One region of the Agreia sp. Leaf335 genome, then DNA from elsewhere that is predicted to be linked to it. Evidence: predicted binding sites of a transcription regulator. Region 1 holds the regulator's gene; the other holds the start of a gene.
What was found. The regulator HspR, encoded in region 1, represses chaperone genes until heat shock. The targets are predictions, from matches to a motif close to AAGTTGAGTCNNNNNGACTCAACTT.
Positions count from the first base shown of each region.

Region 1 (5,995 bases):
GCTTCCTCGAAGACGCCTCGACCGCGTCGTCGTCGACCGCCTCAGACGAGGTGCTGGCTGCAGAGCGGCTCGCCGACCTGCAGCGCGTTACGGCCGAGTACGCCAACTACCGCAAGCGCACCGAGGCGAACCGTGAGATCGAGCGGGAACGCACGGTCGGCGAGGTCGTGAAGGTCCTGCTTCCGGTTCTCGACGATCTCGACCGCGCCGAGAAGCACGGCGATCTCGGAGACGGCCCGTTCGCATCCATCGCGCAGAAGCTGCGCGGCGGCACCGAGCGCCTGGGCTTGAAGCCGTTCGGCGCCGTGGGCGAGGCCTTCGACCCGCAGCTGCACGAGGCGATCTTCCAGCAGCCGTCGGCCGAGGTCGAGATCGAGACGATCGCAGACGTCGTCGAGACGGGCTACTACCTCGGTTCCACGCTTCTGCGTGCGGCCAAGGTCGTCGTCTCGACGCCCGTCAGCGCGTAACACACAACCTGGTAGAGCCCCTTCGACGAGCTCAGGGAACTCCTCGTTCCCTGAGCTCGTCGCAGGGCTGAACACGAACAAGGACACGAATGGCCAGCCAGGATTGGTTCGACAAAGACTTCTACAAGGTGCTCGGTGTCTCGAAGGACATCTCGGAGGCCGAGCTCAAGAAGACGTATCGTAAGCTCGCCCGCCAGTACCACCCCGACTCCAACCCCGGCGATCCCAAGGCCGAGGCGAAGTTCAAGGAGATCTCCGAGGCCAACTCGGTGCTCTCCGACCCTGAACAGCGCAGAGAGTACGACCAGATCCGCGCCATGGGTTCCGGAGCGCGGTTCCAGGCTCCCGGCCAGCAGGGCGGCGGCTTCGAAGACGTCTTCGGCGGTATGTTCGGCGGCGGCGGAGGCGGGCGCGGAGGACAGCAGTACACCTATACGCAGCCCGGAGCCGGAAGCCAGTACGACGACCTGCTCGGCGGACTGTTCGGCGGATCGTCGGGAGGATTCCGCGGTTTCGGCGGACCGACCCGTGGTCGCGACGTGACGGCGCGCGCCACGATCGACTTCCTCACCGCCACCAAGGGCGACACCATCAAGCTGCAGACGGCCGACGGGCGACCGATCACGGTCAAGATCCCGGCCGGCGTCTCCGATGGTCAGAAGATCAAATTGCGCGGCAAGGGCGAAGCGAGTCCTGATGGCGGCGAGGCAGGCGATATCGTCTTGACCGTGACCGTGCGCAAACACCCCGTATTCGAACGCGACGGGTTGAACCTGCGCGTGAACGTTCCCGTGACTTTCGTCGAGGCGACCCTCGGCGCGACGATCGAGGTTCCGACGCTCGGCGGCGACCCCGTCAAGCTGAAGGTCGCCCCCGGCACCCCCTCCGGGCGGGTGCTGCGCGTCAAGGGCCGCGGAGTGGAGACATCGAAGGGCACCGGCGATCTGCTCGCCGTCGTCCAAGTCGCCGTTCCCGCGCATCTGAGTGCAGAGGCGCGCGAGGCCCTCGAGGCTTTCCACGCGGTCGAGCCCCAAGAGAACCCGCGCCTCGAGTTGCTCTCGAAGGCGCACGAGTAACCCGAGCGATTCACACCCCGCTACAACCAGTCAGGAAGGCAGGCCATGGACGAGAACTCACCGATGTTCGCGATCGCCATGGCCGCCGAACTGGCCGGCATGCATCCGCAGACGCTGCGCCAATACGATCGCCTCGGGCTCGTCAGCCCGACGCGCACGGCGGGCAAGTCGAGGCGCTACTCCATGCGCAACGTGGTGCAGCTGCGCGAGATCGCCCGTCTCTCGGCGGAGGGCGTCAGCCTCGAGGGCATCGCCCGCATCCTGACGCTCGAGAATCAGGTGTCCGCCCTCACCGGCCGCGTTCGCGAGCTCGAGAGCGCACTCGCCGACGAACTGCTCAACCGGCCGAACCGTCGCGTCTTCGCGGCCGATGTGCAGGGCGACGTGGTGTCGCTGAAGCATGGAACGCGTACCGCTCGGCGCACCGAGATCGTGATCTGGCGGCCCACGCAGGCAGAACTCGACTGACCCGAGGGGTGCTGGTCTAGCTCGCTGCTCAGGTGACGGGCGTCGAGACGAAGAGCACTCGGTCGCTCGCGACCAACTCGTCGAGCGTGAACACACGATCCAGATCGTGGCCCGCTGCGACGGCAGCCGTGCGCTCTTCCTCCGACTGCGGCGCCATGCGGCCCTGCATGAAGCCGCCGAGTGATCGCACGGCGCACGCCGCGATGATCCCTTCGGGGGTGCCGCCCGTGCCCATCACCGCATCGATGCCCGACCCGGGCGTGGCGGCGGCGATCGCGATCGAGACGTCGCCCTCTCCGACCAGATGAACGCGCGCCCCCACCTCGCGCAGCTCGGCGACGAGGGATGCGTGCCGCGGCTTGTCGAGAACGCCGACGACCAACTCGCTGAGCGGCTTTCCCAGCGCACCGGCCAGCCTCGCGGCGTTATGCGCGGGCGAGTTGCGCACATCGAGCACGTCGATGCCCGCTGAACCGGCGATGAGCTTCTGCATGTAGAACACGTCGCGCGGATCGAACATGCTTGCCCGCGGGGCGAGCGCGATCACGGCGACGGCGCCCGGCAGATTCTCTGCAGCCAGCCTGGTTCCGTCGAGGGGGTCGACCGCGACGTCGCATTCCGGACCCTCGCCCGTGCCGAGGCGCTCGCCGTTGGCGAGCATGGGCGCCTCGTCCTTCTCTCCCTCACCGATCACGACGGTGCCGTCGAACGGGGCCCGACCGAGCGCATCCCGCATCGCCGCGACGGCGAGCTCGTCGGCCGCGTTCTTGTCGCCCGAGCCCACGAGGGGCTGGCAGGCGGATGCCGCGGCCTCGGTCGCGCGGACGACCGCGGCGACCAGCTCGGCCGGGTAGTTCTCCGCCCCGACGACGGTGGTGGGAGCGAGGGGAGACGACTGCGGGGGCATGGGTGAAAAGGCTACCCCTGCCCTAGACGGCGATGCGCGCTCGACGCTCTTCGCGCTGGCGGGCGCGGCGCTCGAAGCGTGGTTCTGCGCCGGCGGCGCGGGCGCCGAGGTAGATCAACTCGCGCACCGCCCATCCGAGAAGAACCACGAGCAGCATGTTGCGACCCGTGAGCAGCATGGCGACGCCCGGGTCGCCGGCGATGAGGGGCATGTACAAGATGGGGAACACGAAGGTGGTGAGCACCGAGATCGCGACCATCAGCAGCGCGGGGGTGCGCCAAGCGCGCCACCCCTGCGTGATGCCCACGGCGATGATCGGGGCGAGCCACAGCATGTACTGAGGCGAACCCACCTTGTTGAAGACGACCAGTGTGGTGGCCAGCGCCAACGATGCGACGAGCAGCAGCTTCTGGGTGTCGGCGCCGCGGTGCTTCGCCCACACCACGAGGGCGAGCACGCCGACGACGGCGAGGGCGAGAGCCGGCGTCATCAGCGCGATGGCCACGTGGTCGTAGGGGCCGACGACCTCGCGCGTGGCGATCGCGGTGTTGTTGACGATGCGGCTGCCGGGGCGGTCGAGGATCGCGAGCCAGAGCCAGGGTGTGGTGACGGGCGCCTCGAGCTGTAGACCGCGCGAGGTCTGCATCTGTGCGAAGCCGAGGAGGTACTGCAGGCCGCCCAGCGCCCACACGATCGCGGCGACCCCGACCGAGAAGACGGCGCCGGTGGCGATGGCAATGCGGCGACGCGGGAACGCCCCGAGGATCGCGAGGAAGATCGCGGCGGGCCAGACCTTGATCCAGGTGGCGAGCGCCAGAAGAGCGGATGCGACGATCGGCCGACGAGCGATCAGAACGAGGGCGATGATCACCAGGGGAGCGGTGATGCCCTCGAGGCGGAGCAGGGCGACGGGGCTCAGGAGCGTGAGGATTCCGAGCCACCACCACGACGCCAGGATGCCGCGGCGCGAGCGACCGCGGTTGGACAGCACGATGATGGACACAGCGTTGAGCGCGGCGATGAGCACGAACCAGAGCAGTTGATAGAACTGCGGGCCGGCGATGTTGGAGATCGAGATCGGCAGAATCGCGCCGATCGGGTACACCCACTCGAAGTGGATGCCCGGCCACTGGCCGAAGGTCTCTGCGGCCACGGCCCAGCGCCGGTAGAGGGGCAGGTCGCCCTCGACGGTTCCGGCGATGATGTTCGGCAGCAGGCCGAGAAAGTAGACGATGTGCAGACCCACGAAGCCCCACACCAGGGTGCGCGGCTTCTCGAAGACCTCGGACTCGGGGATGACCGGTCGAATGAATCGGTCGTACAGAGTCGGTCGGGCGATGCCCGGTGCAGTCATTTCAGTTGTCGCCACTCTAGTGACCGTAGTGTCGAACGGCTGCTAACGAGCAGGGATTTACCTTGTGGTTACCTGACCGTCGCTTGCCGGACACCCGTTCGGAAGCGTGCGAACACGGGGCTCTCTCGGCTCACGACGCCAGCTTGACCGCCTGGATCGTGTAGCTGAGAGGTGCGACGCCGGCTCGCTGGTCGAGGGCGAACTCGCCACCCGGACGCATCAGCATCTGCCCTGGCAGGGCCCGCCACGGCACGCTGTCGTGCTCGACGAGCATGGTGAGTGTGAGGCCAGCGTCGAGGAGCGCCGTCACGATCTCGCCGATGCCGTGGTTCCATTCGTAGGTCTTCGTGGCCGTGATCGGCTTGTCCGTCTCGACGTAGCTCGCGTCGTCGTCCCACTCGAGCGGGTCTGGCTGCTCGAAGTACGGAAACCGCAGATGCAGATCGTCGCTCAGCCGCTCATCCATGGTCCAGAGAATCGGATGACCCTCGCGGATGAAGAGACGGCCACCCGGTCTCAGCAGGCCCGCGACCACCGCAGCCCACCGGTCGACGGAGGGCAGCCAGCAGAGCGCCCCGATGCCGGTGTAGACGAGGTCGAAACCGCCCTCGCCGAGCGCGTCGATCGCCGAGTAGACGTCGGACTCGACGAAATCGACGGCGTCGCCCGTCTCGGAGACCAGCGCTCGAGCCTCATCGAGGGCGACCGGCGAGAAGTCGAGCCCCGTCACGTGGGCGCCGAGCCGGGCGAGCGAGAGGGTGTCGGTGCCGATGTGGCACTGCAGATGAACGGTTCGTAGCCCCTCGATGGGGCCGAGTCGCTCGCGGTCGAACCTGACGACATCAGAGATGAGCTGCCTGTCGTCGATGTACCTCTGCACCTGGTAGCCCACCCCCGTGCGCACGGCGTGCGCGGATGCGCGGTCGTTCCAGTTGTCGCGGTTCGCGTTGACTTAGTCGGTCATGGTCGGCTTCTCTCTGCCGCCGTCTGGCGAGCCGACCAGAATAACAGCCCACGCGCATCCCTGTCAGGATGGGGGGATGCCTGATTTCTCGTTCGACGACCTCCGCCGCTTTCCTGACGTCGAGGCCCCCAATCTCTTCGCCGTCGACGCAAGCGACAGGCTGATCCTCGATGAGGCAGCGGATGCCCTAGCTGCGGCCGGCCCTGGCGAGGTGGTCGTGATCGGTGATCGGTACGGGGCGCTGACGCTCGGTGCAGCGGGGCTGCACGGGGCCACGCGCATCCGGGTTCAACAAGACGCACTCACCGGCGAACGGGCCCTGGCCCGCAACGCCGACCGCACGCAGCTCGCCGGATCGTTCGAGTCGATGGCCCTGGGCGCCCCGCTGGTCGAGGGCGCGACGGTGGTGCTCATGCAGCTTCCGCGCACCCTCGTCGCACTCGAGCAGGCGGCGGCGCTCATCGCGCGCCACGCGAATCCGTCGGTCGTCGTCTTCGCGGGCGGGCGCATCAAGCACCTCTCGATCAGCATGAACGAGGTGCTCTCGAAGCACTTCTCCGAGCTGCGGGTCAGTCTGGCGCGGCAGAAGTCGAGAGTGCTCGTCGCCTCTGCGCCGATCGGATCGAGCGAGGCCGACGCAGGCCCCGAGGCCGTTCGCAGCGAGTTCCACGACGATCTGCAGCTGTGGGTCGCGGCACAGGGCACCGCGTTCGCGGGCACGAAGCTCGATATCGGCACCCGTTTTCTGCTGTCGTT
Region 1 is NZ_LMOQ01000003.1:327,498-333,492, forward strand. It holds gene ASF79_RS11885 (nucleotide exchange factor GrpE) at 1-470, shown strand, start outside; gene ASF79_RS11890 (DnaJ C-terminal domain-containing protein) at 560-1,546, shown strand; gene ASF79_RS11895 (heat shock protein transcriptional repressor HspR) at 1,592-2,014, shown strand; gene glpX (class II fructose-bisphosphatase) at 2,043-2,921, opposite strand; gene ASF79_RS11905 (glycosyltransferase family 87 protein) at 2,944-4,290, opposite strand; gene ASF79_RS11910 (class I SAM-dependent methyltransferase) at 4,406-5,155, opposite strand; gene ASF79_RS11915 (class I SAM-dependent methyltransferase) at 5,316-5,995, shown strand, end outside.

Region 2 (5,995 bases), 310 kb from region 1:
ACGACCAGGTTTCCCCATCCGACGAGCACGCCGATGATGGTCGCGATCACGACGGAGTAGGCGAAGGTGCCGACCGCTCCCCAGAACGAGAACGACGCTGCGGTGGCGACGATGGCCGTGCGCAGCAGCACCAGGGCGGTGGCGTCGTTCAGCAGGCTCTCGCCCTCGAGCATCGCGACGACCCGCTTCGACACCGACGTCTGCTTCACGATCGATGTCGCAACCGCGTCGGTCGGGCTGATGATCGCGCCGAGCGCGACACCCCACGCGAAGCCGAGATCCGGGATGACGAGCATGAAGAACACGCCGAGCACGAGCGAACTGGCCACGACCAGCGCCACAGACAGCCCACTGATCGCGCCGAACTCGCGGCGGAAGTTCATGGCGGGCATCGATACCGCCGATGAATACAGCAGTGGCGGGAGCACGCCGGCGAGAATCCATTCCGGTTCGATCTCGACCTCGGCGAACACGGGCAGGAAGCTCGCCCCCACGCCGATGGCGACGAGCAGTAGAGGAGAGGCCACGCCCAGCCGCGGTCCGAGCACGGTAGACGCTGCGATCGCCGCGAAAGCGAGCACCAGTACGACAAGAAGTTCGGTCACGACTCCAGATTGGCACGGAGGTCGCGCTGCAACTCAGGCCGAACTGCCCAGATCAGTGAATTTCGCCCGCGCCATATCTACTTTTCCCTGAATTGCAGCGCGGGGTACTGAGGCTAGTCGCGCCCGAACAGGCTTCCGAGGTCGCCGAGGCCGGGAATCTCGATGTTGGAGCCGAGCCCCGAGAGGTGCTCGCCGATGCCGCTCGCGTATTCGCCGGCCCCGGAAGCCACGTCGCCGAGACCACCCTCGAGTCCTTCGAGACCGCCCTCGAGGCCACCCAGGGCATCGAAGTCGATACCCATTCCAGACGCCTGTTCGAGCAGAGGCCCTGCGACGCTACTGAGCACGGCGCCCCCGGCGACCGCGGCGAGAAGCCCGCCCGCAACGCCGATGCCTGCGCCGGCGACGGCGCCCACTCCGACTCCGGCGGCGCCCGCGGCTGCGGGCTTCGAGAAGATTCCGCGCAGGAACCCGGGCTTGTGCGCCTCGCCGCGAACGGCGGAGCGCGCCAAGTCGTCGGGCGAAGACGACACAGGCTGTTCGGATGCGGGCAGTTCGTCACGCAGACGCGACTCGACCTGCTGGCGTTGCTCGGGCGTAAGCCTCGCGAACGCGTCGCGGTGCACCTGCTCGAGCTGCTCCGGCATCGCTGTCTTCAGCAGATAGTCGTAGCGCGCGATCGCGGCCCGGTCTTCCGGGGTCGACGCGGCCGCGCTCGCCGCATCCTGAACCGGAGCGCCGGACGGCGTGCCGTAGACGGGAACGTCGTGGGGGTGCGGCACGGGTGCGTCGTGCACCGGCGCATCCTGAACACGCGACGGCGACGGATGCGCGGTGCCGGGTTGAGGAGACGCGTTGCGCCCGTCGCCCGTCACCTTGTCGGCGGCGGAACGCACGAGATCGCGCCAGTCGGTTGAGCCGGAACCCGAGGCCTTGCTCTGACCCGAGCCGTCGAGCGCCTTCGACGCCATCTTCATCAATCGCTGGAGGGTGCTCATCTCGGGCCTTTCAATAGAACGGTCTGGCCTCACAGGATGCACGAACGCTCTGGGCAGGTGCCGAGAAGAGCCTGATGAAACACCGGCTGGGCCCGTCGAGCCGGGAGGCTCTGCACCGCTGTCAAGGCGTCGGAATACATTTCTGGCGCGCACTTAAAGTGACGCCATGGCATCAACGACAACAACCGGGCAGGCCGCGGGCGACACGGATTCGAAGCTCACCCGCCGCATCACCGGACCACTCCTCTTTCTCTTCATCCTCGGCGACGTACTCGGAGCCGGGATCTACGCGCTGATGGGGGTGCTCTCTGGAGAGGTCGGAGGGGCGCTCTGGGCGCCGCTGGCTCTCGCGCTCGTTTTGGCCCTGCTCACAGCCGGGTCATATGCAGAGCTCGTGACCAAATACCCGAAGGCCGGAGGGGCTGCGATCTTCGCGCAACGCGCCTTCAAGCCCCCGATCATCTCTTTTCTCGTCGGCTTCAGCATGCTGGCCGCCGGCGTCACCAGCGCCGCTGGTCTCGCGATCGCTTTCGCCGGCGAGTACCTCAAGACCTTCCTCGACGTTCCCACGATCCCCGCAGCCTTGATCTTCCTCGTGCTCGTCGCCGCACTGAACGCGAGGGGCATCAGCGAGTCGATGAAGAGCAACCTCGTGATGACGGTGATCGAGGTCTCCGGACTCGTCATCGTGGTCGTGGCGGTGGCCGTGATGCTCGGCGGCGGGGGTGGAGACATCTCGCGGGTCGCGGAGTTCCCCAGCGAAACGGCTCCGGGACTCGCTGTCCTCGGGGGTGCGGTGATCGCGTACTACTCGTTCGTGGGCTTCGAGACCTCGGCCAACGTCGCCGAAGAGGTTCGGGATCCCTCGCGCGTCTATCCCCGCGCGCTGTTCGGTGCTCTTCTCGCCGCCGGGGTCGTCTACATCCTGGTCGGACTCGCGTCGTCGATTGCGCTGCCCGCCGACGATCTGTCGTCGTCGTCAGGGCCCCTTCTCGCCGTCGTCGCCGCAACCGGGGTAGGCATTCCCGAATGGGTGTTCAGCCTGATCGCACTGATCGCGGTGGCGAACGGCGCCCTGCTGACGATGATCATGACGAGCCGCGTCACCTACGGCATGGCGGAGCAGGGCCTGCTGCCGTCGGTTCTCGGTCGTGTTCTGCCCAATCGCAGAACACCCTGGGTCGCGATCGTCGCGACGACGATCCTCGCCCTGCTGCTCACGCTCGTGGGAGACCTCAGCACGCTTGCGTCAGCTGTCGTGCTCCTGCTGCTGTTCGTGTTCATCAGCACGAACATCGCCGTGCTCGTTCTGCGCCGTGACCGCGTGGAACACAAGCATTTTCGGGTCTGGACCTTCGTTCCCGTTCTCGGCGTCGCATCCTGCATTCTGCTGCTGACCCAGCAGGAGCCGATCGTCTGGGCGTTCGGCGGCGGCTTCCTGGTTCTCGGCGCCATCCTCTACATGATCGCGCGAGCGACCAAGCGCTCGTAGCCACGGGCTACGTCGGAACAACGCCAGAAGGGGCGGGCCATCGGCCCGCCCCTTCTTCGTCGGCTTCGTCAGACGGCGAGTGTCTTCTGCTCGTCTGCGCTCTGCACGGTCTTGACCTCGACCTTGCGCGGCTTTGCCCGCTCGCTGACCGGAATGATCACGGAGAGCACGCCATTGTCGTAGCTCGCCGAGATCTTCTCGGAGTCGACACCGTCGCCCAGGCTGAACTGACGGAGGTAGTCGCCGTTCGGGCGCTCCTGGGCCAGCCACTTGACGCCCTCGTGGGCTGCTGCGGTTCGCTTGGCCCTGATGGTCAGCAACTGGCCATCGACATCGACATCGACGGAGCCGGGGTCGATGCCCGGCAGGTCTGCGCTGAGCACGTACTGGTCGCCGTCGCGGTAGAGATCGACGGGCATGAACTTCGGCCCCGGACGGAACGTGAGCAGGTCGCCGGCGATGCGGTCGAGCTCGCTGAAAGGATCAAAAGACATTGCCATGAGGATTCCCCTTTCTGTGAACCTGAGTCAAGTTGACTCAACTTGTGACAAATAAGTTAGCACTCGACCGCCGAGAGTGCCAAGCCATGTCGATACCCCCAGGAAGTTCGTGAAAGAAGCTAGCGTCCTCCCCTCTTCGATCGAGTCTGGGTCTAGGCGTTCCAGTCGAGGTCTGGCACGTCACGCATCTCCTCACCCCACACGGGCCGTGCCGTCGCGCGCTGCCCGCCTTCTTCGATGATCGGGAAGTCGATGATGTCGGACTTGTCCTTCGTGGTCATCGATAGCGCCGTCGCCCGTCGGTCATGAAACAGACGAGACAACGGCACCGCCGTGCCAGCTAGGCCCCGACTGCTGGTGCCGCAACCGAGGCGCGCTCGATGTACGTCGACTGCAGGGTGTGCATGGTTCGACTGGGCGTCTTGCCATTGATCTCTTCGAGCAGGATCTCTGCCGCGCGCGCACCGAGCTCGAGCATGGGTTGCTCGATCATGGTGAGCGGCGGATCCATGACCGCGGCCCACGAGCTGTCGTCGAATCCGATGAGCGACACGTCGTCGGGGTAGCGCAATCCGCTCGCCCTGATGGCCCGCAGGGCACCCGTGGTGCCGTCGGTCTCGCTGCAGAGGATCGCCGTCGCCCTGCTGGGCAGCTCGAGCATGCGCGCGACCCACGCCGTGGCGTTCTCCTCGGTCTTCGGGCCCGTCATCACCAACTGGGCGTCGAAGGGGATGCCGGCGTCGTCGAGGGCATCGAGGTAGCCGCGCAGACGTTCGCCGTCTGTCCACAGATTCACCGACGCGGCGGCGCTCAGCTCACGCCGCGTCGTGATCTCGTCCGTGGTCGACGGGCCCCAGATGAAGCCGATGCGGCGGTGGCCCGCCTCGATGAGCCCGGCGGCGGCCCGCCGTGCGGCATCCCTGTTGTCGATGACGACGGAATCGAGGTCGAGGTAGTCGAGCGCCCGGTCGACGAGAACGACGGGCACACCTCTGTCGACCGCATCGCGAATGTGGTCGACGTCGTCACGACCGAGTGCCGCCGAGGCGATGATCATGCCGTCGACGCGCTTGTCTACGAGCACGCCGATCGCGGCGCGCTCCTCGTCGAGGTCTTCGTGCGTGCTGAGAACGATGGTGTCGAAGCCACGTGACCGCGAGGTGTCGCTGATGCCGCGCACGACGCCGGCGAAGAAGGGATTGCCGATGTCGGCCACGATCACTCCGAGGGTGTGAGTGACCCCCGTCGACATGCTGCGCGCGAGCGCGTTCGTGCGGTAGCCGAGCTTCTCGGCTGCGGCGAGCACCCTGTCGCGAAGCTCGGGGCTGGCGTAACCGTAGCCGCCGAGCGTGCGAGCGGCGGATGCCCGACCCACTCCCGCCTCGGCGGCGACTTCGGAGATGGTCGGCGGCGAGGAGTTGCGGTCGCGTTCGGCGGCCATGTCAGTGAGCCCATCTGGTAGTCATCGAGTGCATGAAGGCTGGTGTGTCACATCGTAGCGGGCACGATGCCGGCGTCGACTCCGTGGCCGAAGGCCCCCTCCACGAGGCACTGGCGCGCTGCGAAACCCGCGCCGTCGCGGAGCGCCGTATCGAGCGCCCCCACCCAGGGACGCCGGGAGCGGGTCCATCCGGAGGTCAGCAGCGACACGGCGAAGGCTGTGACGAATGCGTCGCCGCATCCCATGGTGTCGACGATCGTCGACGGGTCGTCGACCGGCTGGGCCGGCGCAGTCACGTGGTCACGGCCGTCGAACACGATGGCTCCACGGATGCCCCGGGTGCCGACCGCGAGCCCCGCACCTCGGTCGACGGCATCGGCCAGAACGGCGCGGGTCTGGCGCAGGGTGAGGTGGCTGCACGACAGCAGCACGAGGTCAGCGAACGGGGCGACGCGGTCGAGGTATTCGGGCGAGCGGAACTCGTCTTCGCTCGAGAGATCGATGCTCACGAGTGCCGATGTCTCACGCAGCGCGGGCAGTTCCGACTCGGTGGCCGAGTAGACGCTCGTATGCACGAGGTCGAAGCTCGCGGCATACGAGAGGAGCTCGGCGTCGAGCTCGAGTGGCTGGCCCACGGTGACGCCTCCGCCGTTCCACCCGCCGAACACCCGATCGCCGTCGACGACGGTCAGCGTCGATACGCCGCTCGGTCCCTCGCGCACGACTGAGCGCGAGATGTCGACGCCTTGATCGCTGACCGCGTCACGCAGAAAGGTGCCGGCGGCGTCGGAGCCGAAGACGCCCAGATACGAGGCATCGACGCCGAGCTGGCGCGCGAACACCGCGAAGTTGACGCTGTTGCCGCCGGGGTAGGCGATACCCCGGTCGACGAAACGGTCGACGATGTTGTCTCCGAAGCCGAGCACCTTCATGAATGGTCCTTAATAGGGGGCGAGCGC
Region 2 is NZ_LMOQ01000003.1:16,561-22,555, reverse strand. It holds gene ASF79_RS10410 (cation:proton antiporter) at 1-605, opposite strand, end outside; gene ASF79_RS10405 (hypothetical protein) at 719-1,603, opposite strand; gene ASF79_RS10400 (APC family permease) at 1,770-3,095, shown strand; gene ASF79_RS10395 (Hsp20/alpha crystallin family protein) at 3,164-3,595, opposite strand; gene ASF79_RS17790 (hypothetical protein) at 3,748-3,876, opposite strand; gene ASF79_RS10390 (LacI family DNA-binding transcriptional regulator) at 3,936-5,036, opposite strand; gene ASF79_RS10385 (PfkB family carbohydrate kinase) at 5,084-5,968, opposite strand.
Region 2: a site for HspR is predicted at 3,615-3,639, ahead of ASF79_RS10395 (Hsp20/alpha crystallin family protein). Genes of this name have one in related genera too.